Regions from separate parts of the Metabacillus sp. KJ11-3 genome, predicted to be linked through region 2. Evidence: riboswitches for the same ligand, from Rfam matches in the RefSeq annotation. Region 2 holds a riboswitch; each other region holds the start of a gene.
The links. A riboswitch is a leader RNA that binds a small molecule or an ion and turns the genes downstream of it on or off. The one in region 2 is predicted to bind cobalamin.

Region 1 (10,430 bases), 380 kb from region 2:
GCACCTTTGTTAATGATTTCAATACTCTCTTTATAACCAATTTCAATTGCTTTTTCGGCTTCTTCACGAGACATAGCATCTTCTTTCAGAAAGTTACCTGTCCCATATCGTACTTTTTTGGTTATTAAATCTGAATGATCAAGATCGCTTGCAACCCCAATGTCAATAATGTTTAAAAGCGCTCCTATTTGTCTACTAAATACATTAATAGCTGCTCCGCCATTTAAAAAATTAAGGACCATCTGTTCTGTAACAGCTTTTGGATAAGCTGATACTCCTTCATCTGTTATGCCATGATCTGCTGCAAAGACAAGTACTCCTGCAGGACTTACAGTTGGAAAAGATTCATTTTTTATTTCAGCTAGTGAAATCGCCAGTTCTTCTAATCTTCCCAAACTTCCAAGCGGTTTTGTTAATGAATTGATATAGAGTGAGACTTGTTTTCCCATTTCTGTGGATTTTTCCGGAATGGTATATGTATGTTTAGTCAATGATGATTCCCCCGATTTTGTTTGTATTCAAGGCATTTACCGATCAAGTTGTCAACCATGTCAGGGTTTGAACCGAAGTGAAAATGTGTATAGCCAGCCACTACATTTTTAAGTAAATACCCTTCCTTTTTTATTCCTCTAAGTCCTTTTGTTTCGTATGCGTAAGGAACGTTATCTTCCGTAGATTCATAGGTGGAATAATGAAATTCATGTCCTTTCCCTACGACATTCTTTAAAAGGTAATTACCATTTTGACCGTTTATTTCTCTATAACCTAAAGCAGCTAAAGTTTGTTGCATGTGAACCTTACCAGGAATGACTCCTGCCATTTGATAGGTTTTCAATTCAGTTGTTCTAATTGATTCTGTTAAATACATGAACCCGCCACATTCAGCTAGTGTTGGTAGCCCTTGTTCTATATACATTTTAATAGAATGCTTTGCTTTTTGGTTTTTCTCTAATCGTTGGGCAAATTCCTCAGGAAAGCCCCCGCCGATATAAAGGCCGTCGATGTCTGAAGGCAACTCTTCATCTTCAAGTGGTGAAAAATAAACAATGTCTGCTCCTTTTGATTCCAACATTTCAAGATTCTCAGGATAATAGAAATTGAACGCTGCATCTTTTGCTACAGCAATTTTTACGATTTGTTCTTTTTTAGTTTTAAACAGAGAAGACTCTTCATTTAAAGGTAAAGGATCTGCTGCCGATAATTCGACTAGTTTTTGTATATCAATTGTTTCACTGACTAAATCTCCTAATGTATGAAAAAATTGATCAAGATCACCACGTTCAATTGAAGGAATGAGACCAAGATGACGTTCAGGTATCTCGATATCCATTTCTCTTTTTAAATATCCGACAACAGGTACAAGACATTCCTTCTCAATTGCTTTTTTTACAAGCTGATAATGCCCCTCACTCCCGACTTTATTTGCAATGACACCCACAATGTTCGGTCCGTCCGAAAGAAGTTGAAAGCCTTTCACAATAGCAGCAGTACTACGGGCCATGCTTTCACAATTAACAACTAATAAAACCGGACTTTTCGTAATGATACTGATTTCTGCTGTACTTCCCTCATTCGTTTCCGGGTTTTTCCCGTCAAAAAAGCCCATAACTCCTTCAATAACGGAAATATCAGCACCAATGCTGCCATGATGTAAGATGTCGATAACATGATCATGGGAGAGCATCCAACTATCCAAATTTCGAGAAGCTCTTTTTGTAACTGCCGTATGATAACTTGGATCAATATAATCAGGACCACATTTAAATCCTTGGACAATAAGTCCACGTTTTATTAAGGCAGACATTAACCCAATTGTAAGGGTTGTTTTTCCAACTCCACTTCCGGTTCCTGCAATGACTAATCTTTTCTGTTGCATCAAGATTCCTCTTTTCTATCATAACGACCTTTGTTTACGCGAAGTAAATATTTCTTGATTGCTTCATATGTAGCCTTATAAATAATTTGACCTATTGCCCGGCCAACAACCGTCCCTGATCCGGCATAAGGAGTTTTTTCTCCCTGCTGTGTTAAACCGAGAACAACTGCATCGGTTGATGTGCCGGTTGCCATTGACTTAGTCTGGGGATCTTTTATGTTTAAATCGGTTAGAGCCTTGACTTTTGCTTCTGTTGCTGACAGTAACCCATTAACAAGTGCTCCATCTGTAAAATGTGCATCAATAAAGAGCATAGTATTGATTGTTCCAATCGTTTGAACTGGTTCTGTAATTGGTTGTTTTGTGATATCAACTGCATTTCCAACACCTGCAGTCACAATAGCAAGCAGCTGGATTCCATTTACTTCCTCTTCTATTATGACAACATCCTCCAAAATAACAGCTGTCATCATCCCAAGTGCTTGTTCAAATGGGATGTTCATTTTTTTCATCCTGGTCTGTACATCTTTAGGCGGCTCATCACAATGATAATTTTTCTTCACATGAAAATTACAAAAATGAGTGAGCCACTGAATTCCATCGCCAATTACACCATTAGATATTGATTTTAACGGATGGTTGAACTGAACATGGATAAATTCCTTCGTTTGTTTAATCGCATAAGATTCTTTAAAATTATAAGGTTGTGGAGATATACGATGGTTTGGAGTCAATAACAACTGTGGCTTTGGAATTGTTGGATGTGATTGAGAAAGTACATCCACCTCATACACTTTTTTCAGCTGATTCACTTTTCTTAACGTTTCTACATCCCCAACTTCTAGAAACTGCCCATGATGCAGCAGGGCGATGCGATCAGAATAAAGTGATGCCACATTTAAATCATGTAAAATGGCAAAAATGGTTAATCCCATTGATTGCTGTTGTTCTTTTAATAAATCGAGCATTTGAAAAGTATGCTTAATATCTAAATGGTTGGTAGGCTCATCTAGAAGTAAAATTTCAGGTTCCTGCACTAAAGCCTTCGCCAATAAAACTCTTTGCTTTTCCCCACCGCTTATCATGCGAAATGGAGTTTTTTTGAATTGGGTAATACTTGTCATATCCATGACATGATCCATTAAGGCGATATCGTGTTTTGTAAGTTGTTTGAGAAAACCCTTTTGATGCGGGTATCGACCGAGTGCGATAATTTCTTCAACCGTATAATCAAATGATACATTTGCTTCCTGGGTGAGTACAGCCATTTTTTTCGCTTTATCAAGCTTGGATAGACTTGTAATCGATTGGTTTGATAAATACACATCTCCACCTATAATCGGTAGTTGACCTGTAATAAGCTTGAAAATGGTCGTTTTTCCACTTCCGTTTGGACCAAGGAGGGTGAAAAACTCACCTTTTTTGATATCTGCATCAATACCGTTTATAATGGGCGGATGTGAATAACCGCCAACTAAGTTCTGAATTCTTATCATTTACGATCTCCTCCGCCCAATACGTTCTCTAATTAATAAAAGTGCAAAAACCGGTGCACCAATTAAAGCTGTGATCACACCAATCGGCATTTCCTTGGGAGCGATAATGGTTCGGCATACTAAGTCTGCCAAAATGAGAAATGCTCCACCTACAAGCATTGACAATGGTAGAACATGGCGATGATTCGGTCCCGTTATTAAGCGAATAAGATGTGGAATAACAAGTCCGACAAAACCTATCGAGCCTGAGACCGCAACAGCTGCACCTGTTAATAGGGAAGCACCAATTAGAATAAAGATTTTTCTTTTTCTCACATCAACACCTATATGGTCTGCTGCTTCCTCACCTAGTGCCAATGCATTTAACTCCCGATGATTTGCAAATAAAATGAAGGTCCCGAGCGCCATAAACGGAATAATTAATGTTACATGTGTCCAGCTTCTCATCCCAACACTACCGTACAGCCAATAAATAATTTGTGTCATTGAATCACGGTCACTTAATGAGATAATTAGTGAGACAATGGCGCCAATAAATGCACTTACGATAATTCCGGCCAGAATAATCGTTTCAATTGCCAGGTTTCGACTGCTTAATTTCACAAGGCCAAAAACGAGGAAAAGAGTAATAAAGCCACTTATGATTGCCACAACAGGAAGTGTAAAGCTTCCTAAGCCGATTATCGAAAATTGAAAAAAGATAACAAACACCGCACCAAGTGATGCTCCTGACGACACCCCGATTGTATAAGGATCTGCCAATGGATTTCGTAACAGTCCTTGAAAGGCGGCTCCTGCTAATGATAAAGATGCCCCAACACAAAACCCCAGCAGTACTCTTGGCAAACGAATATTCCATATGATCATCTCTTCATTTTTTGGAATTTCTCCCAGCCACCCAAAACCGAATGCATTGTCAGAAATGATATGTAAAATAGTGGGAATCGGCACTTGGACACTGCTAATAAATAAACCAAGGAGGGCTGTACTAAGTACAAACCCTCCGCTTAGAATATACAGCCACGTAATTTTACTTTTCAAACACTTCAGGATAAATAAGCTTCGCAAGTGTCTCGACTCCTTCAATTAAACGCGGACCTGGTCTTGTTACTGTATCGTTATCAACATCAAATACCTGTTTATTTTTAATTGCTGGTACTTCTGTCCACCCTTTACGTGCTAATACCTGTTCACTTGGATTGTCTATATAATAGCCATACGTTGTAATAATCACATCAGGGTTTAGTTTAACAATTTCTTCCTCCGTTAATTTCACCCAGCCTTCTTGGTCTTCTGCGGCATTAACTGCTTGGATTGATTCCAGCATTTCATTCATAAATGTGTTTTTACCTGTTGTAAAGATATCCGGTGATGGAGAAACTTCTACCCATACTTTCTTTTTCTCTGTAATTTCAGCTGCAGCTTTTTCTTTTATAGCAGCAAGACGGTCTTCCATATCAGTTACAATTTCGTTAGCTTTTTCTTCAGTCCCTGTTGCTTGTCCAATCATTTGGATATTTTTATATACTTCATCAAATGAAGAGGTATCACCAACAACAACCACTTTAATTCCTGCTTCTTCAAGTTGCTTTAAAATATCAGGGTGTGTTTCATTATGATAATCGGTTACTAACGCAATATCAGGTTGAAGGGATAGTACCATTTCAACATTGATATCCTGAGCACCTACTTTTTCTATCTCTAATGCTTCTGGAGGGTAGTTATCATAATCAGAAACACCTATCACTTTATCACCTAGTCCAAGAGCGAAAAGAATTTCAGTATTACTCGCTTGGATAGAAACGATTGATTCAGGCTCAGATTCGATGGTTACTTCCTTACCTGCATCATCCGTTATCGTGACTGGAAACGCCTGTGCACTCTCAGTATTATTCTCTTCTTGTTGAGTCGAATCATTCTTAGTATTCTGCTCACCTTGTGTGGTATCCTCTTGAGATCCGCACCCCACGATCATGAACATGCTTAACAAAAGAACAACACTTAATAAACCCCACTTTTTCATAAACGTATTCATTTGTTCATTCTCCCTTTCTTTTTTGAACACAAAAAAACGCTATTCTCTATAGAAAGCGTTGAATAAAGGCATCTAAATGGTATTTCTCTTGTTCAAGATATGTATAAACATCCAATCTACTATAAAAATAATAGCAATAAAGCAGCAAGAGACTGACTAAAGAGCACTTTAAACATTCCTTTCCTCGAGGAAGCTTAAAAAACATAATAGGCAGGTCTCCTGACTTACGAATTTGAATGCCGGTTATTCCTTCCCATGCTTTACACACAGTGGTTCTTACATAACCTTACTCTTCGCTTACAGTGGCGGGACCGTGTTGGATTTACACCAAACTTCCCTCTTAGTCTTACATATGGTAAGAAACCTATTTGTTCAGTATTTATTTTTTTGTTTTCTATTAGAGAGTATAATATAGACTTAGTCGTTTGTAAAATGGATTTGTTGATGAATGATACATGGTTAAAAATAGAAGAGGAAATGATTAAATTCCTAAAACATATTATAGATAACTATTTAATATAAATCTATCGGTTCTTTTCATATAAGTGAGCATCAAACTTTAATACTTGTAATGTAGCTACTTGCTTTAAATTTACCGGGAGAACAGCCAACTATTCTTCGAAATAAGCGGCTAAAAAACGCAGGGTCTTCATACCCGACTCTTATCGCAACATTAATCACTTTTTCATCGGTTTCTATCAAATATTGTTTTGCTTTTTCAATTCTGATATTGTGTACCATCTCGATTATGGTCTGTCCTGTTTCTTGTTTAAATAGGCGGTTTAGATGACGTGGACTGATATTAAATAAGTGACAGAGGGTCTGGATGGAGATTTTCTGATCAAAGTTTCTCGTTAAATATCCACATATTCTTTGAATCAAAATGTTTACATCATCTTGCTTTGAGAGAGGTTGCATACATCTTGATTTTCTATCATTATATTGACGGGACAAAATGATTAACAATTCTACTAGCTGTAAACGTATTAAAGTGGAGTAGCATGAATTTTCCCTGTTGTATTCAAACATCATCCCTTCTAATAAATGTAAAAATCTTGATGAGGTATTGACATCTAAATTTAAGAGATGATGGAAACGCTCGTTATTATCTAAGAAAGGATGAATATAAAAATAATCCATTGATTGAGAAACACCTAGTTCTTTTAACCAGGAGTCTTGAATTAAATTAGGAAGAAATAAGCAATTAATAATTTCTAATGATTCGCCTTTATCAATATTAAACGTATGAACTTCACCGGGATTAATGATGAAAACATCATTTGTTTTGATCATGTAGGATTGTTCTTCAAATATATGTCTTGCATTGCCTTTAACTACAAATACAAGTTCAATGAACTCATGTGAATGCGCAGGAGGTATGTTTGTAGAATCATGATGAAATCTCTGAATCCAAAATGGAAATTCTTCTGTTTTCATATATTCACTACTTTGATATGTAGTTGCTGACATATATGTGCCTCCTCTAGATAAAATAACATGGATGTTTATCTAGTAAGTAAACGTTCTCTTTCATATATTAGTAAACGCTTACAATAAGTATTAAACAATCTCTTTTTTTAGTCAATTACCGAAATGAAAATGGTGTTTTTTTACTACATATTCATTTTCCAATTTCAATAACTGCACCATTTTCCAATTGTGAGCGAATAGCTGCTTCTATTACTTCCTGTGCTGCTAATGCCTCATGACCAGAGCCGGTGATTTTTTCCGGCGGAGTAGATTGTTTTATCTCACTAATAAACGTATTTATTCTATTTTTAAAAGTTTCATTAAAACCATTCATTCCCGTTAGAACTGAATTGCGAAACACCTTTAATTCACTGCTTTTATGCGGATAAAACGTTAAGTTTTCATATACATTATCAATAAAAAACCTCCCCTTATTGCCGGCAACTTCACAAGTTTCTATCGGATGGTTGTTATCCATATCATAACTACCCGTTAAATGCCCAACTGCACCAGATTCAAATTCTAAATTAATTGAAGCTGTAGACCATACTTTTCTCCCGGGTGCTTTTGTCATGAATGCTTGAACACGTTTAATATCTCCTCCAAAATAACGAATCACATCAATTGAATGTGTGTGAAGGGCTCTCATGTGGATCCAGGGACTAGATTCGTTAGGATTGCCAATTGTTAATTTCATATTAAGATATAATAATGTTCCGAGGTCTCCATTATCAATCCACTTCTTAGCCTGTTCTGCAACCGGTACAAAACGGTGATTTAAATTACATGCTAAGCGTACGTTTTTTGCTTTTGCATAATTCACCAATTCGCGAGCTTCTTCAATATTATTAGATAAAGGTTTTTCTACCAGTACATCTTTCCCTGCATCAATCGCCATTCTAGCAGGTGCATAATGATGGGAACCGTTTTCTTTACCACCAGTTGCAATACTAATAACATCAATCTCCTCATTTTCTAACATACTTTTCAAATCTGTATATGCTTGTACGTTAAATTCATTGGCTGCTGCATCAGCCAACTCTTTATTTAAATCACAAACAGCAATTAGGTCGGTGTCGTTATTTTCTCTAAAATAACGACAATGTATTTTCCCGATATTGTTAACTCCTATAACGGCTGCTTTTATCATTATTTCTCTATCCTTTCTTGAATCAAATACTTCGAAGAAAAACTCCTTCGAAGTATTTGCATTAATTTAAAATGAATTAAAGCTGTTCTTCTTTTTTCTTCTCTTGTAACTTTTGGGCAGTATGAATGGATCCAATGTATAATGAGTCGTAAGCTTCCTGTGAAGTATTAAAAGGTCCTTGGTCTAAACCATGCCAATTTAGGTTTGTATACATTGGATTTTTTCTGCCACATTCTTGTTCTCGCTTCCTTATATATTCATTAAGCCTTCCTGTTAATAAATTGACAATTTCCGGCTCCTCATCTGCTACATTTTGTAATTCGTTTGGATCTTTCACAAGATTATATAACTCAACTTCAGGTTTAAAATGAAAATCCGGTTCAAGAGCAATAATCAGCTTCCATTCCGGAGTGCGCCAGCCATGTTTACGCATCCACGTACATTCTGTAAGATAAAATTCCGGTTCCTGACTAAACGTTTCCCCCTCTTCTCTTACGATGGACATAAGATTTCTACCGTCAAATGAAATATTCGTATCAATACCTATAACATCTAGGATTGTTGGCATAATATCTTTTATTAGTGAGGAATCCTTAACTCTCTTTCCTTCGGGTAATCCGGGATATTTAAGGATTAACGGTACAACAAGATTATGTTCATATAAACTATGATGATCGTACCAACATTCATGTTCATTTAATGTTTCACCGTGATCTGATGTGATGATGATGAGTGTTTCCTCAGTTAAACCAAGTGTTTCAACAGAAGTTACTATATTTTGTATACATGCATCCATATAGGCAACAGCACCATCGTACTGGGCATCAATGTATTCTGAGTCTGTACAGCCATTAGGTATCCATGAAGTGATAAAGTCAGCGAAAGGTTTAAATTCCTTCATTTTCGCTAAAGAACTATTTGATGGATCACATTCATCACCATCAAAAAACATTCGTTCATACGGTTTTGGAGGTAAGTATGGAGAATGTGGATCCATATGTCTTAAAAACAAGAAAAATGGTTTCTCATCATTTGCGAGTCTTTTTAGCTCCGGGAGTGCAACATCATTTAGGTTTTGTGCTTTCGGACAACGACCTGTTTCATCAGGCTGCCAAGCTTCATAATCAATATATTTTTGGAAACCCCTTGAGGCAGGGTTTCCTGTAAACCCGATACAAGTTGTGTTATAGCCATTTTCATTTAGAACTTCCGGAAGTGTTTTAACATGTTCACCTAATGGGCCATGATGTCTAAGAGCTACGACATCTGTGCCAAAACAATCCATACCTGTAAGCATCGAAGCATAACCTGGTGTGGTTGGTATACTAGGACTAAAATGGTTTTCAAATAATACCCCTGATTCAGCTAACTTATCAATATGCGGTGTTGTTAATCGATTGTAGCCATAGGAACTCATTCGGTCTCTTCTTAGACTATCAATCCCAAAGAGAATGACATTTGGCTGTTTTTTCATAACAAATTATCCTTTCTGAACAAAATTAGTTTCTCTTGCCCCTAAAGCCTTTAAAGTTGCATTCAGATAACCGTAACTTTCTGCTGCCACAATGGATACATCTGCCAAAGAATGCTGATTCGCTCCAATGACCTCTAAGCAAACCGGTCCACTGTAATTACCTTCCACCATAGCCTTACAATATGCATAAAGATTTATATCACCACGTCCACATGCTTGATTCGCGATATTTCCCGGCCCCTTTGAACGCCCTTTGCAATCACGTATATGAATATGTTTCACTCTATTTAGTACTCTAGTAAGCTCTTCTTCAGGATTTTCATTTCCCCTATAAATATGACTAGGATCCATATCAATACCAAATGCAGTAGATGAAATTTCATTCATGGCTTGTAGTGTTGTAGGCGTGTTATAAATGGCATTCCCCACATGTGCTTTTACACAAAGTGTAACTCCATAAGTCTCTGCCTTTTTCGATAAACGGTAAAGGGTTTCAATGGATTGCTGAAGATCACCCTCATCACCCGACTTCCCTCCAGGTCCTACATTAATAATGGGAATGCCTATCTCAGCTCCTGCCTCAAAGGCTTTAGTCAATCGGTCTTCATCAAGTGAAGCAACCTCCATTGAAAGAAATTCAAGATGATTTTCTTCAAGTATCGCCTTTAATTCTCCTGCTTGCTCCCTCCATCGATCTAACTCTAAATGTTCACACATTCCTTTTATTGCAGAGATTTCAACTCCATCGTATCCGCATAAAGCAATTTGTCTGGCAGCTGTTTCAAAATCAAAATCTTTAAACAGTACAGAATTTACACCAAGTTTTATCATATTATCCCTCCTGAAATTAGCTCTACATCTTTTACCTCAACGATTGTACCTGTTTCAAACGATTTTATGGCTGCTTCAATAATTTGCTGCGCCTTTAA
Region 2 (10,430 bases):
GATTATACTAAAGTAGCTTCTTTAACTAATTTTTGCATTTCAGATGCGACCGCTTTTTTGTCATCTTTCCCTGTTATTCCGCCACCGACAATAACTAAATCGGGTTGAGCAGCAATGACTTCCGGTAGTGTTTCTAGTTTAATTCCGCCAGCTACAGCCGTTTTTGCGTTCGATACAACACGTTTGATTGTGCGTAATTGCTCAAAGGAATTTTCTCCTGCAGCTTGAAGATCGTAACCTGTATGTACGCAAATATAGTCAACGCCAAGAGCATCAATTTCTTTGGCACGTTGTTCAATATCTTTCACATTAATCATATCAACTAAGATTTTTGTACCATGTTTTTTTGCTTCTTCAACCGCACCTATAATTGTTGCATCATCTGTTGCACCAAGAATTGTGACAATTCCGGCACCTGCTTCAGAAGCCTTCATCACTTCATAGCCCCCGGCATCCATAACCTTTAAATCTGCTAAAACTGTAAGATTTGGAAATGCTTCTTTTACTTCTTTAACTGCTCTTAATCCTTCGTTAATAACGACTGGTGTACCAATTTCAACAATATCTATAAATTCCTGAACTTCACCCACCACTTGTTTTGCTTCTTCGATATTTACTAAATCTAATGCTAGTTGTAATTCCATCTTATTTCCTCCTTAACGGCTACTGTTTGAGTTTTCTTACAGTATCAATTATATTAGAATTATTCAAAACTAAAAGTACGCACTTTTAAATCATATAGTGTATAAAAGTATACTAATTGCTATTGAGTATACAAAGGAGGAACCCATGAGCCGTTTTGATGAGAAGACATTTAATTGCGAAAAAGAACTAACATTACAAGTGATTGGTGGAAAATGGAAAATGCTAATCATGTGGCATTTAGGAAAGGATGGAACACTGCGTTTCAACCAATTAAAATCATTGATTCCAGGAATCACACAACGTATGTTAGTCAATCAGTTAAGAGAACTTGAAGAAGACTTAATCGTTCATCGTGAAGTATATCCAGTTGTACCTCCGAAAGTGGAATACTCTTTAACCGAACAAGGAAAGACATTAATGCCGATCTTAGAGTCAATGTACGAGTGGGGAAAGAATTATCGAAAAAAATATTTAGAACACACAACATTCACAGAGGATGATGCCAAATAAAGATAGAGTGCTAGGTGTAAATTTTCATCAACCTACGATATGGTAAATCATAAAAAGAAAAAGTCAAACTGAATAATTATTAGAGAAGCGATATAGTCGTTTCTCTATTTTTATATTGAGTGGGCTTGAGGGCTAAGGTATTTCTATTATCGGTTTAATAAAAGACTTACTATAGAAATAGGTTCTGTAAAAATTTGGATTTCGTAAGCGATCGGGTTAAATTAAGGAATAACAATCTAAATATTGTGAAGAAATATACTTAAACTAACGCGGCAGTACAGCTTAACTAGAAAGAATAATCAATTTCATATCGAATCCATTACGAGTATGTATGACCAGATTGGATAGTAAATAGAAGTTAATTATGAAAGGTGATCAGGAGAGATTGAAGGATCAGGTTAATCTAATAAAAAAGAAAACTTCACGGTAAAAAAAGGGGAGATTTAAAAGTGTTAGATAAATCATTACCATACTTTAATGTAATAATGAAAAGAAGCTTTGTTAAGCCAATTACAAATGTTGAATTGCCAAAAGGATACTCGTTTTCCTGGTTCACTGAAGGTAAAGAAGAACAATGGGCCAAAATTGTAACATCTGTTGGTGAATTCCAAAATACTGAAGAAGCGCTTAAATACTTTCATTCTCATTATTCACCTTATTTTGATGAACTAAGAAAACGACTTCTATTTGTTCAAAATAAAGGTGGTGAGGAAATTGGTACAATCACAAGCTGGTGGGATTTTGGAGGGCCGGAAAAAGTACCATCCATTCATTGGTTCGCAGTAAAAAAAATTATCAGGGCTATGGACTTGGGAAGGCTTTGGTATCTGAGTGCTTAAATAGATTCCTATTTTATGAAGGTTAAAAAGATGTATTTTTACATACACAGACTTGAAGTTATAAAGCAATTGGGCTTTATCTTAAGGCAGGTTTCGAAATTATGGCGGAGGAAAGTTTTGCACATTACAAAAATGATTATGAACAAGCAATGCCTGTCTTGAAAGAAGTATTAAATTTATAGACTTTTTTGAACAAACGGGGAAGTTCAAAAAGAACTTTTAGCCCGAGTGGGTAATTGCTAGCATAAGGAGACTAGTTCATGAATAGATATGATATGTTCAGCCAGTGATAGATCAATTAAAGAAAGATAACGGGGGACATATATGTTATATATATGATATCCAACCAAATACATTGAAACGGTGGTTTCATTTATCGTTTTAGGTATCACACATGGTGAACATATTCTATTAATTGAAAATGACAGAAATATGCTTCACAGCAATTGAGCAAAGAACAAAGAAAAAACTTACACATCATGAATAATTTTGACTTCTATTGGGCAAATGGAGATTTTTATCCTCATACAATTTCCCTATATTTGTCTAATAAAATTGATTCGTTAATTCCAATAACGATTCTGTTCGGACTTGGGGACATATTGAGTGGGGAGATCTAGAAGACATCAGTGATAAGAGCTGGAGCAATTCGAAAAAATTGCAGACTGTGTAGTAAATGAACAAGGCATCATTTCGGTATGTGCCTATGAAGCGTGCGGTTAGGTAAAAAGCAAAAATCTAGTTTTAGGTTAGGCTCTTTGTCTTATTTGTGATAGTGTTTTTATGCATAAAATCTATTGATATTATCAATGTTTGAGTAGGAGTAATGAAAGAACTTCACAATGGAAGGGCTTAATGGAAATCTTAATACTATTAGACAATCGTGCAATCAAATCTTTAATTTATGACGTAATTTATAAAATATAAAGTATTGGAGTGAGAAAATGACAAGAAAAAATAAAATAGCTAGGATGAAACTTAACGGATGTTGTCCATCAAAAACCAAACCTCCGTGCCCTCCTACCTGTCCACCAGGCCCTCGAGGCCCTCAAGGAGAACAAGGACCACAAGGAATTCCAGGATCACAAGGACCTCAAGGAGAACAAGGACCTCAAGGAAAACAAGGACCTCAAGGAGAACAAGGACCTCAAGGAGAACAAGGACCTCAAGGAAAACAAGGACCTCAAGGAGAACAAGGACCTCAAGGAGAACAAGGACCTCAAGGTATACCAGGACCCGGATGTATAGAACCTCCTCCAGTAGCCACTCAAATTGTGTATGTAAATAAAGCTGGTAACGATGCAACAGCTGATGGTAGTGAATGTGATCCATTCTTGACCGTTACTGCAGCCATGGCATTTATCACAGATGCTTCTCCAACTAAACGATATGCTATCTCCATAGGACCCGGTACTTATACCGAACCATTAATTCATCTCAAGGCAAATGTACAATTGGTTGGAACTAATCATTTATTAACTCGATTAGCCATCCCTTTTGATATTGATGATCCATCATGGGATGGCAATCTTAATGTCGATAATCGTTCAGGTTTTGCAGACCTATCATTATTGACAGGACCCCTTAATTTTGACTTTTCAACAAATGCCATTACACCTTCCACTGGTAGATTATTCTTTGTTAGCGTTAATATTAGTCCGACGCCAGTCTTTACAGGAAATAGTACTTTTCTTAGTCAAATAAATATCCGTGACTCTCAATTATTCGGAGGGTATACACAGAATGGAGCCAATGTAACAATGTTCGCTTCCTATGTTGGAGGAGTACCTTTACCTTTACCACAACCAGTCATCACTATAAATTCTATTGTACCGTATGATACTCAAGTGCATCTTATCGGGGGAGGTACGGATGGTGATGTAGTCGTTAATGTGACAAACGGAACCGTTCCTATCGATCCTTTCGATCTCCTTAGCTTCGCTATTAAAGGTAGTTTAACTGTTAACGGAGTAAACACTGTTGCTACGAGAATTAGGGCAACTGTAGATTCTATACCTGTACGTAGTAGAGTAACTTTAACAGGAAATACCAGAATTGAATATTTGGATGATGCTGCTGGTTTAGGTTACACGCCAACTAATACAGGAGATTGGTTAGATCCTGACCCAACGACAGTACAAGAAGCCTTAGATAGAATGGCAGCTATTATAGCTGCAAATCATGGTCCTATACCGTAATAAGTACAAACTGATTGTAACAGTAGAAAATTATTTAAGGACTTTACTTTGAGTCACCCATTCCTCAAAGTAAAGTCCTTTCTTTATTTTATGAAAATCTACCATTATTTACTCAACAAATAACTTTCTTCCAGATCCTTTGCTATTCATATCGTTGATGAGGTGAATGAAAACCTGCTAAACTTCAGCCTAATGAGAATGAAATAGTAAACGATGTACAAAGGAATATTGTTTTTTGAAAGGTTGTCCCTTGATTAAGACTGTTTAAAAAAAGTAGATAAACTAAAACCATTTAAGGGGTATCTCTTTTAGACTAATTTGTAAAACTTAGGAAAGAATAGGAGCTGTATATATAGCTTGAAAAAAGGTGGAATCACTTTTGATAGATAACAAAAAAATCTCTCCACTTCAATTCGGATTATAAGTGGTTGTTTTTACGATAGGCAGCTCTATTCTCCTTACCCCTTTAGGACTAGCAAGTATAGCATCACTATTCGGAATAGGGATATCAATGATTATCGTTATTTTATTTAGTGTTTTAGCTAGACATTATCCGGGCTACAATTTTGTTGAATACTGTGAAATAATATTGGGGAAATGGCTAGGAAAAATAATTGCTGTTTCATTTGTGTATTTTTCTTTTGTTGGCGCATCGAGTTTATTATTTGATATGGGGTGTATTAGCTTGTAATGGGTTTTTATTACTTTCTCTCATTATCTTAGAAAAGAAAAAGAGAAATTTCTTAAAGAAAAGAATCCATGAAGATGAAACTATATCATAACAGATTAGATTGTTTTTAATAAAGAAGCTTATTATAGATAAAATGTATCCAAAGAAAAGGTAATCGGTTGATTTTGCAGAATACTTTTTCGTAAGTACCAGTAAATTTCCCGATATGTGTGTTCATATTTGACATTTAACCAGAAGTTAGTAGAAGAAATTAAGGGTGTTTCTATTATATTATTTGTCTCAGATATATTAATAAAAATGGGAAATATCGTTTGTTCCTTTTATGAATTGAAGGATAGAGTTTAAGAGTGTAAGGTTAAATTTAAGTTGTAACCCTCTAAATATTATTATCAATTAACATAAGTCTTAATTTTTTGCCATTATTTCATTATTGTATGGTATTATGTAAAAAACTTCATAATTATTAATATAGGTGCTATACCTTTCTCAAAGATAGATAGCTTAAAAGGGAAGTTTGGTGAAAATCCGACACGGTTCCCGCCACTGTAATTTTTGAGCAACTTGCATAATGTCACTGCTTTTTATGAGAAAAGCGGGAAGGCGCAAGTTGTGTAGAAGATAAGTCAGGAGACCTGCCTATATGAACATCACTGATAAACCTACGGGAAAATAGGGAGGTGGCTAGTTTTGCTTATCATATTTTGTGGATTTTTAGACACTACCTGTGTATTTTTCTAAGGCATTTCTGACCTCTTAAGTCAGGAGTGCTTTTTATTTTGAATTATTTAACACGGGTGCACAGAAGTAAAAAAGCCTGTTGTAACAATTGTTTTTAGGAGGAGAAGAAATGAAGAAAAGGTACAAAAGCTTGGCTACATGGTTTTTTATGGCATTATTCCTTATTGCATTAGTAGGTTGCTCAGCTAACGAGGAAGAACAAGTAGCTAATGACAGCAAAGAAGTGGGTGAAAAGACTGCTACCTTAGCCTTTACTTGGAGTCCATCAAGTTTAGATCCACATAGTGAAGATAGCTGGGAGGTAATGCGATCAGGAACTGCAGAAACCTTAATTAAATTAAATGAAGAATTAGTACCTATACCATGGTTGGTAAAATCATGGGAGCAAGTAGATGATCGTACTTGGTTGTTCCGTCTGCAAGAAAATGTAACATTTCATAACGGAAAAGTAATGGATGCAACGGCTGTAAAGAATTCTTTACAACGTGCCATTGAAAATAATCAAGGAACAAATGATTTATTAAAAATTAAATCTATGGAAGTTGTTTCAGAAACAGAGTTAAAAATTGAAACAACAGAAATTAATGCTGCACTAATCTCAAACTTAGCAGCGCCAGGCACGATTGTCGTGGATGTGGATTCTCTAGATAAAGAGGATAGCTATCCGGCGTTTACTGGTGTATATATGATAAAACAATTTAACCAAGACGAATCTCTAATTGTACATCGTTATGAAGACTATTGGGGTGAAAAAGCAAAACTAGCTGAAGTAACGATTAAGTTTATTGCTGACGGTAATACGAGATTAATGGCTTTACAATCTGGAGATGTAGATGGTGCAACCGATATTTCAGTTGACAACATTGAAGTTTTAGAAAAAAATGATGAATTTGAGGTTTTAACAGCTAAATCATTACGTACACATTTGATGATGTACAATTTGGAATCTCCCATATTTAAGCAATTAGCTATTCGAAAAGCTGTCGATTCATTAATTCCACGCCAAGAAATTGTGGAATCTGTTATGAAAGGTCAAGGAACTGTAGCAGTTGGTCCATTCTCACCAGTTTTACCATTTGGACAATTAAATGAAACACAGGAAGATGTTTCTGTTGAACAGTTAATGCACCAAGATGGTTGGACAAAAGGCAAAGATGGTTTGTGGGAAAAAAACGGGAAAGTATTTGAAGCCACCCTCTTATCATTCCCACAACGTCCTGAGCTAACTGTTATGGCAGAGGTTATTCAAAGCAAATTACTTGAACAAGGGATGAAAGTAACTATTCGCCAAGTAGAGAATATTGATGAAACACTGAATAATGAAGAATGGGATTTAGCCATGTATAGTATGCTTACTGCTCATACAGGTAGTCCAAATTTTTTCTTAGAGGTTTTCTATAAATCGAATAGTTCATCAAACAAAAACCATTTTGCTTCACAGACAGTTGATGAAATGATCAATGAATTACATCAAACAACTGATTCAGAAAAAATGAATTCTTTAGCAATCCAAATTCAAGAGGAAATTGGAAAGGAAGTACCTCATTCATATATTGTATATCCAAATACTGTATTTGCAGTGAACAATAAATTGAAAGGCTTTGAGGCATTTTCAATCGAGTATTACTATAATAATGCCAATGTTGACAAAGAGTAATCATACATTATGCAAAAATTCGTACTACAACATACTCTTCAATTATTTCTTGTTATTTTTTTTGTATCGACGCTAACATTTTTATTGGTTAGAATTTCGCCTGGAGATCCGGCAACGATTATGTTAAAAGCCAATGATGTTCCTGTTTCTGATGAAGCTATTTATGCACTAAAGAGTGAACTAGGCTTAACAAATTCTATTGGCGTTCAATATATTGAATGGTTACAGCAAATATTTACTGGGCAATGGGGCGAGTCATATGTTTCAGAAAGGCCGGTCATAAGTGAGTTGTTTGCGAGGTTACCAGCTACGTTAGAGCTAGCATTTGCAGGGCTTGGCGTTATGTTATTAGTGACTTTGATTTTAGGAATCTCTACGGCTGTTTATGAAAATGGAGTAGTGGATAAAATAGGGCGTGTATTAGCACTCTTAGGTTCAGCGATACCTACATTTTGGTTAGGATTCTTATTTATGTATCTTTTCTCAGTTCACTTTGGATGGTTACCATCAATGGGAAGAAATAATTGGGAAAATTTAATTTTACCAGCGACAACATTAGGTTTCAGCCTTGGGACAGTATATGCGCGAGTTTTGCGCATGCAAATGCTGGAGATGTTGCAGCAACCATTTGTTAAGGCATCTAGAGCAAGAGGAATATCGAAAAATAGGATTTTAGTATTTCAAGTATTCAAGCATGCTTTATTACCAATTGTAACGATGGTTGGTACAAGCTTTGCATATATGCTAGGCGGAAGTATCATTGTAGAAACAATTTTTTCATGGCCAGGTTTAGGTCGATATGTCATAGAATCTATTAATATGCGAGATTATCCTGTCATTCAAGGTTATGTTGTTTTTGCAGCTATTTTATTTGTATCCATTCATATGCTAGTAGATTGTATCTATTTACTCATTGATCCACGTTTAAAAGTTCGATAGGAGGAGGCAGATAATGTTGAAGAGATTCAAGCAAGTAAATATTGGTTTGCTTGCAGGGGGCGGAATCCTATTTTGTTTTTCTTTGCTAGGATTATTTGCACCATGGATTGCACCTCATGATCCAATAGCAGTAAATTTGGCCGATAGATTACAGTCATCAAGTTGGGTTTATCCATTTGGAACAGATCATCTGGGACGCTGTATCTTATCTCGTATTATTTTTGGTATTCGAATAAGTGTAACATCGGCTTTGATCATCATGTTCTTCACTATGTTAATTAGTATTCCAATTGCGTTATTAACAGGTTATGTAAGAGGACGTACAGATTCTTTTATGATGAGGATCATCGATAGCACTTTAGCCATTCCAGATATTGTGCTAACGATTGCGATAGTAGGCTTATTAGGTCCCGGTTTAGTAAATATGCTGTTCGCCATTGTAGTCGTTCGTTGGGCAAGTTATGTTCGCTTTATTCGAAGTCTTGTTGTAAAAATATCTCAAGAAAATTATATCCTATCAGCAAGAATGGCTGGAAATACTCATTTTCGTATTTTAAAACGTTATGTACTTCCTCAAATAGGGATGCCTATCATGGTTTTTAGTGCCTTAGATATGGGCAAGATTGTTTTGAATATTGCCGGTCTTTCCTTTTTGGGATTAGGCACTCAGCCACCCACACCTGATTGGGGTGCAATGCTAAATGATGCGATTGGATATTTCCAGACTTCTCCACATGTTATGTTTTTCCCTGGTTTATCTATTGTTTTATTTGTCCTAGCATGTCAGTTAGTAAGTGAAAAACTGGGGATAATGAATAGGACAGTAGGTAAGGAGGCATAAAATGGTGGAAGGAAGCCCATTATTAAAGGTTGAGCATATAGAAGTTACATATAAACATAGGCAGCAGCAAAAAGTGATTATTCAAGATGCATCTTTCATGTTATATCCAGGAGAAATAGTTGCAATGACTGGTAAAAGTGGTGCGGGTAAAAGTATTGTATCAAATGCAATAGTTGGATTACTAGATAAAGGGTTACATGTGACAAAAGGGCAAATTCTATTTGAAGGGAAAAATATTGTGGACTTTAGTGAGAAGCAATTTGAAAATTTAAGAAGACAGAGTATTGCCATGATGATTCAACATTCATTAAACGGATTAGACCCAATTAGGCTAGTAAAAAAGCAGATGTTAGAGACAATTCGACAGAGAAAGCTAGGTACAAATCAAGAAGTTGAACAACTATTGCATCATCTGCTCACCCAAGTCGGTTTTTCCGAACCGGAACAAATTCTTCGTTCATATCCATTTGAGTTAAGCGGCGGAATGAGGCAGCGAGTATTATTGGCGTTGATCGTAGGTTTAAAGCCGAAAATATTAATTGCTGATGAACCAACAACTGCACTTGATATCGTAAATCGTGAAAAAGTATTAAGGTTATTAAAGCAGTTACAACGTAATCTAGGATTAACAGTACTTCTCATTTCACATGATGAAAACAGTATAAAAAAGTATGCGGATCGTGTCATTCATATGAATGAAGGAGGGGTACTTTCATCATAATGTTAGAATTAAAGCAAGTGACAAAAGAGTATCCTATTCGATTTCGAAGAGGGAAAAGCAAGAAAAAAATGGCTGTTAACAATGTTAACTTAACCATTTCAACAGGTGAAAGCGTAGCACTTGTAGGTGAGAGTGGGAGCGGAAAAAGTACCATTGCAAAATTAATCATGCGAATGGAGAAACAAACTTCCGGGCAAATTTTATGGAATGGACATAGCATTGACTCAAAACAATTAAAATTTAGTACATTCTATAAAAACTTCCAAATGGTATTGCAAGATTCTTCAGCCTCATTGCATCCTAAAATGCGTATTGAAGAGATCCTATCAGAGCCTATTCGTAATTTTTTTCCAGATCAAAAGAATTGGTATGAAGAATGTAAGAAACTATTGGATGTAGTAGGCTTGGACTCGTCATTTTTGGAGTATTTTCCTAATCAATTAAGTGGTGGGCAAAAACAACGTATTTGTATTGCAAAAGCTTTAGCCGTTAAGCCGAAACTCATTATTTTAGATGAATCTATCGCTAGCTTAGATCGTCCTTCTCAACAATCAATTCTAGAAAGTTTAAGATCTTTTCAAATACAAAACGGGACAAGTTATCTATTCATTACCCATGATTTACAGTCCACTAAACAACTATGCAAACGTA
Region 3 (10,430 bases), 2.1 Mb from region 2:
TTACATTACAGAATTCGGGAGGAACTTACATTATTCGTGTATAAGAGCAAGAATCACATCATTAGGCCCTTAATCATCCACTTTTTTGAAATTAACTGTTCTATTTGGTACATATATGAGGAATGAAGAAGTGTTAAGTAAAAACAAAGTAGTTTATTCCAATATATCTTTTTAAACCTGTATAAAGGTATGCCATTTTAACAAAATAGTCCTATTTCATTTAATATGATTAGTAATATAGCTAAATATAAAAATTAAAAATGTATTTTAGAATTTTTTGAGTACTTTGTAAAAAGTAGTTGGAACTGTCAAATGAATACTGTATACAAATCTAGGCTGAAGATCCTTCTATCCTACTTTTTAACTTAAATAAATCTTTTCCCTTATTCAACTAGTCTGCCCTACAGCTACAATTTTGCAAGTTGAAATTGCAAATTTAACGATTGTATCATCATTTATTGGTAAAGTACCTAACACTATGCCAAGACCTGTTTGTTCTACGTTAAAACCTACTGCAGTAGAACCATTACTTGCTAAAAGATTAACTGTAGAACCGATAAGTGTATCCAAAACTTGTCTAATAGGTCGTTCACGACAATCACAATCGCACTCAGAATCAACAGGTGGTAATAAGTTGATAGTAGGTCCTGGTGGTAAAAATCCTACTCCTATTACATCTGAAATATTTACCACGAAGGTAGCTGCTCCATCTGTAACAGTAACTAAAAAATCATTCACTTCAACAATAGTGTATAAAAAAAGAGAGGAGGTACATTTGGTGCATCTGCAATAGTAGCAAGAATTACAGTTTGCCCCTCAAGTTGTTCTAAGACTGACTGAAGTGGAGTTATACAACAGTCACAAATACTCAAACAAGAGGGACCAGGAGGACCTGGAATTCCTTGAGGTCCTTGGGGTCCTGCCTCACCTTGTGGACCTGGAGGACCTGGAGGACAAATAGGCGGACATTCATTTTTACGAACGGTAGGACAACAACCGTTAAGCCCCATTCTAGCTACTTTTCTTTTTTGGACATTTAATCACCCCATTATTCCTTATCTTTTAGGGTACGCTTTTAATAAATATTTGCTTGGATCAAAGCCTAGAGGCATGGTTGAATTTAACCATTAGGAAGGGAACATTTTCATTTTTTCTGGAGAATAATATAGATTTGATCAAACATTTTACCAACTAATAATTTACTAAGAGACTTAAATAATAATTAATCTATAACTTAAGCCAAATGCGTTAAGGAATTCGATTATATTTTTGTCAAACTTACTTAGCGTACAAAATTTCTAAAATGTTGACGATACATACTAAAAGCTGCAAACACCAAATCGATGCATGCAGCTTTTAGTTTCCTTTTCTATTAATATAAAATGCTCTCATTCAATTAAAGTCACTTTATTTTGTATTAGTCATTATCATTTTGTTTTCTGCGTGATTCTCCGCCTTTTTCTCCAATTTCTTGATAAAATTCTTTATCATGATTTTCAGAAGTCGCTTCTCCGCCTTTTTGTCCTATTTCTTGATAGAATTCCTTATCATGATTTTCAGAAGTGGCTTCTCCACCTTTTTGTCCTATTTCTTGATAGAATTCCTTATCATGGTTTTCAGAAGTGGCTTCTCCACCTTTTTGTCCTATTTCTTGATAGAATTCCTTATCATGGTTTTCAGAAGTGGCTTCTCCACCTTTTTGTCCTATTTCTTGATAGAATTCCTTATCATGATTTTCAGAAGTCGCTTCTCCGCCCTTACGTCCAATCTCTTGATAGAACTCCTTATCATGATTTTTTGAAGTAGCTTCTCCACCTTTACGTCCTGCTTCCTCTAATGTCATTTTCTTATTATTATCTTTACTCATTTTGTACATCCTCCTTTAAGTTTTTCTTCTTATTTGCTTACGCTAATCTTGTACCACCTTCTTTTCCCTCTAAAACCTACTTTTTCTTGTTTAATCGTTTTGTAATATTTTTAATCTAATCATTATGTTTTATCTGTTATATAGTGGGTAAAAAAATACAAAAGTAGAATGAAAGATTCTACATCTCAAGGAGGTATGGTTATGAAACGAGCATTAATGATTGTTGGTATAGGAGCATCTGCTTCAATATGGTTATCTTCTAAATCGAATAGAGTGAAGCTGGAAAACTTACTAAGAGACTGGAAACGGATGATAAGACCTTCTTCTTATGTAAAAAATAAAAGTCTCCCAATTGAAAAGGGAGGAAATCCACATCCTTATGATCTGGAAGACAATAAAATGGTCAGCGAAGGTGCTATGTATTCAGTAAATTTCTATAATGAAAAATTACAGTAGAAAACATGATTCCTTATTACCAAGCCTTTCTTTTCTATCAAAATAAAAAATAAATAGTTTGCGATAGTTTAATGAAGCGGCGGTAACTAAGTACCCCGCTCATTTCTTTGTTTTAAGAAGTAGTGTGTAAAAAATGATAATCATCTTGGTGAGGTGGAAAAATGGCTTTATTTTTTCTAGTAATTTACTTCATCGTCATTGCAACTGTCATTGAAATTCATGTCATTTTATTTCGGTTAACAGATCTTAAGCTCGAAGTTTCAAGATTCCAAGTCATATCACTTATGACAGGTACAGGCTTTACAACAGGTGAATCAGAACTTATTTTAGGCCATCCTATCCGAAGAAAGTTGGCTATCTTTCTTATTTCGTTTGGTGCTGTCTCACTTGCTGTGATTATATCGTCTATTAGCAATTTCCTCTCTAATAGTATTAAAACAAAAGAAGTTCTTTATATCGCAGGTGGAGCAATCCTCATCCTTGGTTTGGTAAAACTGCCCTACATTCAGAATTTATTATCTAAGCTTTTTGCTAATAAACTGAAAAGAAATATTGAAATAGCTGATTTACCGATACGGGATGTATTTTTAACCGAGGAAGAAGATGATCTCCTCAACCTCCACATTTATAAGGAATCATCTCTCTTTTCTAAAACAATGAGCCAAGTGATAAAAGAGCATGAGCAGTTGGAATTTGTTGTTTTGTTTATCAAAAGAGGTGAAATAAAGATTAGAAAGAAGATTTATGATACAAAAATTCATGAAGGCGATCAAATTCTACTATTTGGGAAAAAGGAAATCATTAATGATAAATTCAAAGAGGATGTAAAAATCATGGAAGAGAAACGTAAAAAGCAGAATCATACTCCAATAGAAGAGCATTCGGTAAAGCACGAAAAAAGCCCTTAATAAGCTTTGCAGTTTGTAGACAAAGTAAAATTTGCTAGCCTTTCAGACTGATTGCTAACGCTTGCGTATCAAAGCACGAAGCCTTGTGAGGAGCGGAGTTACCGGTGTTGGTAATGAGCACCGTAGCAAGGTGAGTAACGAAGAAAGCGAGCGTTTGTCAACAGTCTGAAAAAGCCCTTAATGGGCTTTGGGGGGTTAAGTTTATACTAAATACTGTTCCATACTCGCTCAAGATTTAATGGAACATAGACTTTATCTCCATGAATCTCTCTATGGATAATACACTCTTCCATATCTTGACTTTCACCACGACCGACTATATTTTTACGTTTGGCTCTTGTGTTTTTTCCTAATAGATTATCTAAGCTTACTTTACTAGATTTCATTTTCCATTCTCCCTTTCTTAAAAATTAGTAGTAGTTTTCTTTATGGAGCTTTTACCCATATATATAAATGATGAAACAACAATTTTGACTTTTTTTAGAACTAGATTCAGCTTAATAATTTTTAAGAGAAGCTTTTATTTTGTATTTGCTACATGTTCCTGTTATCTTTGTTCTTGTATTATTACTATAATTGTCCAAATCTACGAATCTTTGTTAACTGCGAAAAATTATATTGCTTATTTTACCCAACTGCTTTATGATGGAACTATACTAAAGATCAACTATATATTGATTTTTATTTCTATCAAAAAACTATATATTGTATACATACAAGAAATAGGCGCTATTTAGCTTAATTGGGAATCTGGTGAAAATCCAGAACTGTCCCCGCAACTGTAAATGTGACGAATTGAGAAAACCACTGTACCTCATGTATGGGAAGGACTCATAGTAGGAAGAGCATAAGTCAGGAGACCTACCTATACCTTGTGAAAGTTTCAATTTCTTCGGGGACTGAGAAGATGAAACGATAGTAACCTCTTGAGCTATTCAACTTCCTAAGAACTTGCTCTCTTTCTGTCGTTTTATCTCCTTATCCCTGCCAATAAACGACAAGACGGAGGAATATTCATGAGCAAGACAACCTTATCCCCAATGATCAATGGACAAGAAGCCTTTGATTTTACAAAACTAACTGCATTTATTAAAAATATCCATCAACATTTTCCAACATTAAATATTGACGAATATCTGAACAGAATTGAAAATACGATTCTGCAAAGAGATTCCTATACATCTGAACAATTAACAAATCTGCTTATTTTAGAAGGGCTATCAAATATCCATGAACTAGAACCTGAGTGGACCTATTTTTGTTCACATATTTATTTAGCCAAGCTATATAAAGAAGCTGCTCAAAACCGCGGATATAATAAAAAACAAAAATACGGTAATTTTTACGAACTACTTACAACACTTGTATCAAAAGGACTTTACAGCACAAGTCTAGTAGAAAATTATACGAAGAATGAGATTGATCAAATTGGTTCCTTTTTAAACCCTGACAATGATTACCTATTTACATATATTGGACTTCGCACATTAGCTGACCGCTATTTAACAAAGGATTTCTCAAAACAGGTGTACGAATTGCCACAAGAACGATTTTTAGTGATCGCAATGACGTTAATGGCCCGCGAAAATAAAGAAAATCGTCTTGCGCTTATTAAGCAAGCATACTGGGCTATGAGTAATCTTTATATGACAGTTGCCACACCAACTCTTTCAAATGCAGGAAAGCCTATTGGACAGCTTTCAAGCTGTTTTATTGATACGATTGATGACAGTCTTCAAGGAATTTTTGACAGCAACACAGACATTGCCAATCTATCAAAATCCGGTGGCGGTGTTGGAGCTTATCTTGGTAAAATTCGTAGTCGTGGAAGTGATATCCGCGGATTCAAAGGTGTTTCTTCCGGCATTATTCCATGGATGAAGCAATTGAACAATACAGCTGTCAGTGTTGATCAGCTGGGACAACGTAAAGGAGCGATCGCTGTCTATCTTGATGTATGGCATAAAGATATCTTCTCCTTCCTTGATGCCAAGCTCAATAACGGTGATGAAAGAATGCGGACACATGATATCTTTACAGGCGTCTGTATCCCAGACCTTTTCATGGAACAGGTTGAAGCACGCGCTGACTGGTATTTATTTGATCCACATGAAGTCCGTACTGTTATGGGCTTTAGCATTGAAGATTTTTACGACGAACAAAAAGGAAATGGAAGCTTCAGAGAGCGTTATTGGGCATGTGTTCAAAATGAACAGCTTTCAAAGGAAAAGGTCCCTGCTATTGAGATTATGAAACGAATTATGATCAGTCAATTAGAAGCAGGAACACCATATATGTTCTATCGGGATGAGGTAAACCGTAAAAACGCAAACTCTCATCAAGGAATGATCTATTGCAGTAATCTTTGCACGGAAATTACGCAAAACCAAAGTCCAACAACTGTGGAAGAGCAATATACGGAAGATGGAAAAATCATCACAATCAAAACACCGGGTGATTTTGTCGTATGTAACCTTTCATCTATAAATCTTGCGAAAGCTGTAACTGATGATGTGTTGGAAAAACTGATTCCTATCCAAGTAAGAATGTTGGACAATGTGATCGATTTAAATACAATTCCTGTTCTTCAAGCAAGATTAACAAATGAAAAATACCGAGCAATTGGATTAGGAACCTTTGGTTGGCACCACCTATTAGCTCTAAAGCAGCTTAAATGGGAGCATGAAGAAGCGATTCAATTTGCTGATGAATTATACGAAAAGATCTCTTTCTTAACGATTTCAGCAAGCATGGAACTTGCGAAGGAAAAAGGTACCTACTCTGTGTTTAAAGGCTCCGATTGGGAAACAGGTGCTTATTTTGACAAACGTGGGTATCAAACAAAAGAAAGTAGCTTTGATTGGGGCGCACTAAAAAGGAAAGTGGCAAATTACGGAGTAAGAAATGGATATTTAATGGCCGTTGCACCTAATGCTTCGACCTCTATTATTGCAGGAAGTACAGCAAGTATTGATCCAATCTTCCAAAAGGTTTATTCAGAAGAAAAGAAAGACTATAAAATTCCGGTAACTGTTCCGGATCTTAATTCAACAACAACTTGGTATTATAAATCTGCTTATTTTATTGATCAGCATTGGAGCATTAAACAAAATGCAGCACGACAACGACATATCGATCAATCAATCTCGTTCAATCTTTACGTACAAAATACAATTAAAGCCAAGGATCTGCTTGACCTTCATCTATCAGCATGGAGAGAAAGATTGAAAACTACTTATTATTTACGATCTACTTCCAGTACGATTGAAGAATGTGATTCTTGCGCTAGTTAATTTCTTTAGGTAAATATTTTTTAGGAAAGCTCTTTTCAAAAATGTTTTATATAAGTTCTTTATAAGAAAAGGTTGATTGGAGCGGAAGGTTCGAGACTCCTGTGGGAGCTGTGGGACAGGTGAGACCCCGGAGGCGCTTTGCGCTGTGGAGGCTCACCGCCCACCCCACGGAAAGCGAGTATCCTGGAGCTCCAATCAACTATCTCAATACTTATTACAAAGACAACAAGGTTTGCGAATAAGACCTTAAGTCACTCTCACTATTCCCTAATTGTTAAAAAGGAGTCTTCATATGGAACTAACGAAACGAAAAATCATGGATGCGGCTGCACCAAACCGCTCAACAGGTATTATAAATGGTGAAAGCTCAAACGTATTAAACTGGGATGATGTTTCATTTCCTTGGGCATATCCCCGCTATAAAAAAATGCTGGCAAATTTTTGGACACCCTTTGAAATCAATATGGCTCAAGATATTAAGCAATATCCCGATTTAACCGAGGATGAAAAAGAAGCCTTTCTGAAGATTATCGGTTTGCTGGCACTATTAGATAGCATCCAAACCGACTATGCCGGTAAGGTTTCTGATTATATAACAGATTCAAGTATCAATGCGTTAATGATCATGCTTGCACAGCAGGAAGTCATTCATAACCATTCCTACTCCTATGTACTATCAAGCCTGGTACCTAAGCATGTACAGGATGAGGTGTTTGAATACTGGAGAAGTGAACCGATTTTAAGAAAGCGAAATGAGTTTGTTACAAATGGATACGAAGCATTTGCTGAACAACCCAATGTTGAGAACCTACTAAAGTCGATCGTATATGATGTGATATTAGAGGGCCTTTTCTTTTACTCCGGATTTGCATTCTTCTACAATTTGGCCCGCAATCAAAAAATGGTGGCAACAAGTACAATGATTAATTATATTAACCGTGATGAACAAATTCATGTTGACTTATTCGTCCAAATTTTTAAGGAAGTACTGAAACAATATCCGGAATACGATACAGATGAGCTTGCTACATTTGTTAAAGAAACATTTATTCAAGCAGCGGAACTTGAAATTGAATGGGGTCAATTTATCATTGGAAACAAAATGGATGGAATTAATATAAAAGATGTTGAAGATTATATTAAGTTTTATGCGAATGTTCGATCTAATCAATTAGGGTTTGAACGCCCGTTTGAAGGATATCGCACAAATCCGCTCAAATGGATTAAAGCGTATGAAGAAGTTGATCTTGGAAAATCCGACTTCTTTGAGCAAAAGTCAAGACAATATACCAAGGTTAACCATGCTGATAATGGATTTGATGACCTCTAAACAGGTCATCCCTGCTTAAACAAACATTAATTAAGAGGGAAATCGACTCATTTACTTACCTTCCTTCCTAAAATCTTGTTTTCTTTCCTTACCTGTTCAATATCTTTAAAACATTCCTGCTACATTTTTTACAAAAACCTGTTTAATATTAAATGACTAGTGGTAAATGTATAAAGTAAACAAGTACGAAATGGTAGAGGATGGATAAAAATGAGGTTTTCACCACTTTCAGACAAGACCTTATTATATAGCTTTTACGAAGCAAAAAAAATAGAGGTTAACCCTGACTTTATTAAAATGCTTGAGACAGAGATTAAGGAAAGAGGTCTTCATAAATCACAAATGACAGAACAAAAACTAAAAAATATTAATTAAAATATGTAGGGTGTTAACAGTCTTTTTCACCTTTTAATTACCTATAATGGACAGTCAACATGACTGTCCATTTGTTCAAAAATCTTCTTCTTGGGTTAAATCCTTATTTGAAAACACATTAAAAGATTGGTTCAGTACTAATGCTGAATGATTCTCTTCCTTCGGATGTTGCACCACTTCAGCCTGAGCAAATACTTCATGATCATAAAATTCTTGATCCTTTTCTTTCATTTCCTTCACCACCCTATCATCAATTGTTTCATTATCATTCTTCCACTAAGTGGTATCTTTATCCCATCTTAACGGGTAGTAAAAAACTCTTAACGAAACATTTGAGAGAACCACAGAAGGATAAGTGGGAGATAACTGCCCGAAAAGACCCGACGAACGATTGACGTCCAAGTCAGGCGAAGCCACATGATGTGCGTTTTGAGCGTGATAAGTCTCACTATATGTAGTATTTAATTTGATCTTGGTTGTTTGAATTTCTTAACTAAGTAATAAACCGTAGCAAGCATGAGCGCCGTACAGACGATTGGAATAAAATAAGGCTTAGCCGCTTCCTTGATATACATCCAATTGCTCCCGAGCTCAATACCTAAATACAAGAAAAAGATTGTCCATGGTATCATCGCGGCGATCGTATACAGAGTGAATTTCCATAGTGACATCTTTGAAATTCCTGCCGGTATGCTAATGGCATGCCTTACTACCGGTATAAATCTTGCACCAAAAATAACACCGGATCCGTATTTTTCAAACCATAATTCGGATAATTCGATATGGTGCTTTTTAATAAACAAATATTTTCCATACTTTTCAAGAAATGGTCTTCCTCCTAAACTTCCGATCCAGTACAAAATCAGTTGTGCAATGGTTCCTCCAATAACACCTGCAAGCAAGGCGCCCAAAAACCCAATTTTCCCAAGCACAATCATATAACCGCCATATCCTAATACAATTTCACTCGGAATCACCTCAAGCATTAATCCAATCGCAATTCCTGCATACCCGAGATTTGTTAACCAATCTAAAACATCTAAGATGACGTTTTCCATCCCTTCACACCCCTATTTTAGAACGTGTACTTCCTGTCCATTAATAATAGGTATGAAAAGACATACGGAAATATATGTGAAGCCACTAAAAAAACCTGTGGAGCTGCCACAAGTTTTAGTGTATATCTTTTTTCTTAAACCTACCGCCTCTTACTTCAGCTATGTTTGCTACTGCTAAAAAGGCTGTTTCATCTAAGTCTTCAACAATTGATTTTAACTTTGCTTCCTCAAGACGCGTAATCACACAGAATATGACTTTTTTATCATCACCCGTATAGGCACCCTCACCATTAAGATATGTGACCCCTCGACCTAACCTGGCAATAATGGCATCACCAATTTCTTGATATTGTTCACTTATAATCCAAGCCGACTTCGATTCATCAAGTCCCTCAATTACAACATCAATTGTCTTGAATGCAACGAAATAGGCGATTAATGAGTACATAGCTCTATTCCAGCCAAACACAAAACCTGCACTTCCAAGAATAAAAATATTAAAAAACATAATAATTTCCCCAACAGAAAATGGAAGCTTTTTATTTGCCAAAATAGCTAAAATCTCTGTACCATCAAGTGACCCGCCATATCGAATGACAATCCCAACACCAACACCTAATATAATCCCGCCAAATACTGTAGCAAGAAGAACATCCTCTGTAAATGCCGGTACAGGATGCAAGAGTGCTGTTGTTATGGACAATATTGCAATTCCGAATAAAGTCGAAAGAGCAAAGGTTTTTCCAATTTGTTTATATCCTATAAAGAAAAACGGGATATTTAATATAAAGATAAATAATCCCAGTTTCCATCCAAGTAAGTGAGAGAGAATAATTGAGATGCCAACAATACCACCATCAATAACTTGATTAGGTACTAGAAAGATCTCAAGTCCAACTCCCATTAATACAGCACCAATAAAGATAAAAAGTGCACGTTTTAATATTTTAGTCTTTGATAAACCTTGGTGTTTCTTTATTTGTTTTTGTACTTCCATTGGTATTTCTGTCATACGATTCCCCCAATTTAACTAAGTAACTTGTCTTTTATCTATATAACATAATATGCTTGTCTCTATTTCTTTATTATAACTCATGAGTTCTGAAAATTGTAATAATTAGCTGTTTATGAATTAGCACTTCG

Region 1: another riboswitch for cobalamin. It lies ahead of AC0L8O_RS10670 (ABC transporter substrate-binding protein); the one in region 2 lies ahead of AC0L8O_RS09070 (ABC transporter substrate-binding protein).
Region 3: another riboswitch for cobalamin. It lies ahead of AC0L8O_RS18975 (ribonucleoside-diphosphate reductase subunit alpha); the one in region 2 lies ahead of AC0L8O_RS09070 (ABC transporter substrate-binding protein).

The regions. Positions count from the first base shown of each region.
Region 1 covers NZ_CM147865.1:2,092,888-2,103,317, reverse strand. Annotated here, with positions in the region: gene cobT (nicotinate-nucleotide--dimethylbenzimidazole phosphoribosyltransferase) at 1-491, opposite strand, end outside; gene AC0L8O_RS10685 (cobyrinate a,c-diamide synthase) at 488-1,876, opposite strand; gene AC0L8O_RS10680 (adenosylcobinamide amidohydrolase) at 1,876-3,372, opposite strand; gene AC0L8O_RS10675 (FecCD family ABC transporter permease) at 3,373-4,440, opposite strand; gene AC0L8O_RS10670 (ABC transporter substrate-binding protein) at 4,403-5,395, opposite strand; cobalamin riboswitch at 5,600-5,790, opposite strand; gene AC0L8O_RS10665 (AraC family transcriptional regulator) at 5,960-6,877, opposite strand; gene AC0L8O_RS10660 (Gfo/Idh/MocA family protein) at 7,029-8,027, opposite strand; gene AC0L8O_RS10655 (sulfatase family protein) at 8,104-9,501, opposite strand; gene AC0L8O_RS10650 (sugar phosphate isomerase/epimerase family protein) at 9,508-10,332, opposite strand; gene AC0L8O_RS10645 (Gfo/Idh/MocA family protein) at 10,329-10,430, opposite strand, start outside.
Region 2 covers NZ_CM147865.1:1,712,161-1,722,590, forward strand. Annotated here, with positions in the region: gene hxlA (3-hexulose-6-phosphate synthase) at 3-644, opposite strand; gene AC0L8O_RS09050 (winged helix-turn-helix transcriptional regulator) at 790-1,155, shown strand; gene AC0L8O_RS09055 (hypothetical protein) at 1,605-1,994, shown strand; gene AC0L8O_RS09060 (exosporium leader peptide) at 2,939-4,192, shown strand; gene AC0L8O_RS09065 (GerAB/ArcD/ProY family transporter) at 4,617-4,883, shown strand; cobalamin riboswitch at 5,337-5,537, shown strand; gene AC0L8O_RS09070 (ABC transporter substrate-binding protein) at 5,731-7,278, shown strand; gene nikB (nickel ABC transporter permease) at 7,288-8,217, shown strand; gene AC0L8O_RS09080 (ABC transporter permease) at 8,231-9,058, shown strand; gene AC0L8O_RS09085 (ATP-binding cassette domain-containing protein) at 9,060-9,779, shown strand; gene AC0L8O_RS09090 (ABC transporter ATP-binding protein) at 9,779-10,430, shown strand, end outside.
Region 3 covers NZ_CM147865.1:3,806,794-3,817,223, forward strand. Annotated here, with positions in the region: partial or broken gene AC0L8O_RS18950 (hypothetical protein) at 388-947, opposite strand; gene gsiB (glucose starvation-inducible protein GsiB) at 1,418-1,867, opposite strand; gene AC0L8O_RS18960 (hypothetical protein) at 2,069-2,323, shown strand; gene AC0L8O_RS18965 (hypothetical protein) at 2,485-3,231, shown strand; gene AC0L8O_RS18970 (hypothetical protein) at 3,438-3,617, opposite strand; cobalamin riboswitch at 3,939-4,114, shown strand; gene AC0L8O_RS18975 (ribonucleoside-diphosphate reductase subunit alpha) at 4,272-6,524, shown strand; gene AC0L8O_RS18980 (ribonucleotide-diphosphate reductase subunit beta) at 6,817-7,854, shown strand; gene sda (sporulation histidine kinase inhibitor Sda) at 8,065-8,229, shown strand; gene AC0L8O_RS18990 (transcriptional regulator SplA domain-containing protein) at 8,305-8,460, opposite strand; gene uptA (undecaprenyl phosphate transporter UptA) at 8,691-9,287, opposite strand; gene AC0L8O_RS19000 (YitT family protein) at 9,403-10,299, opposite strand.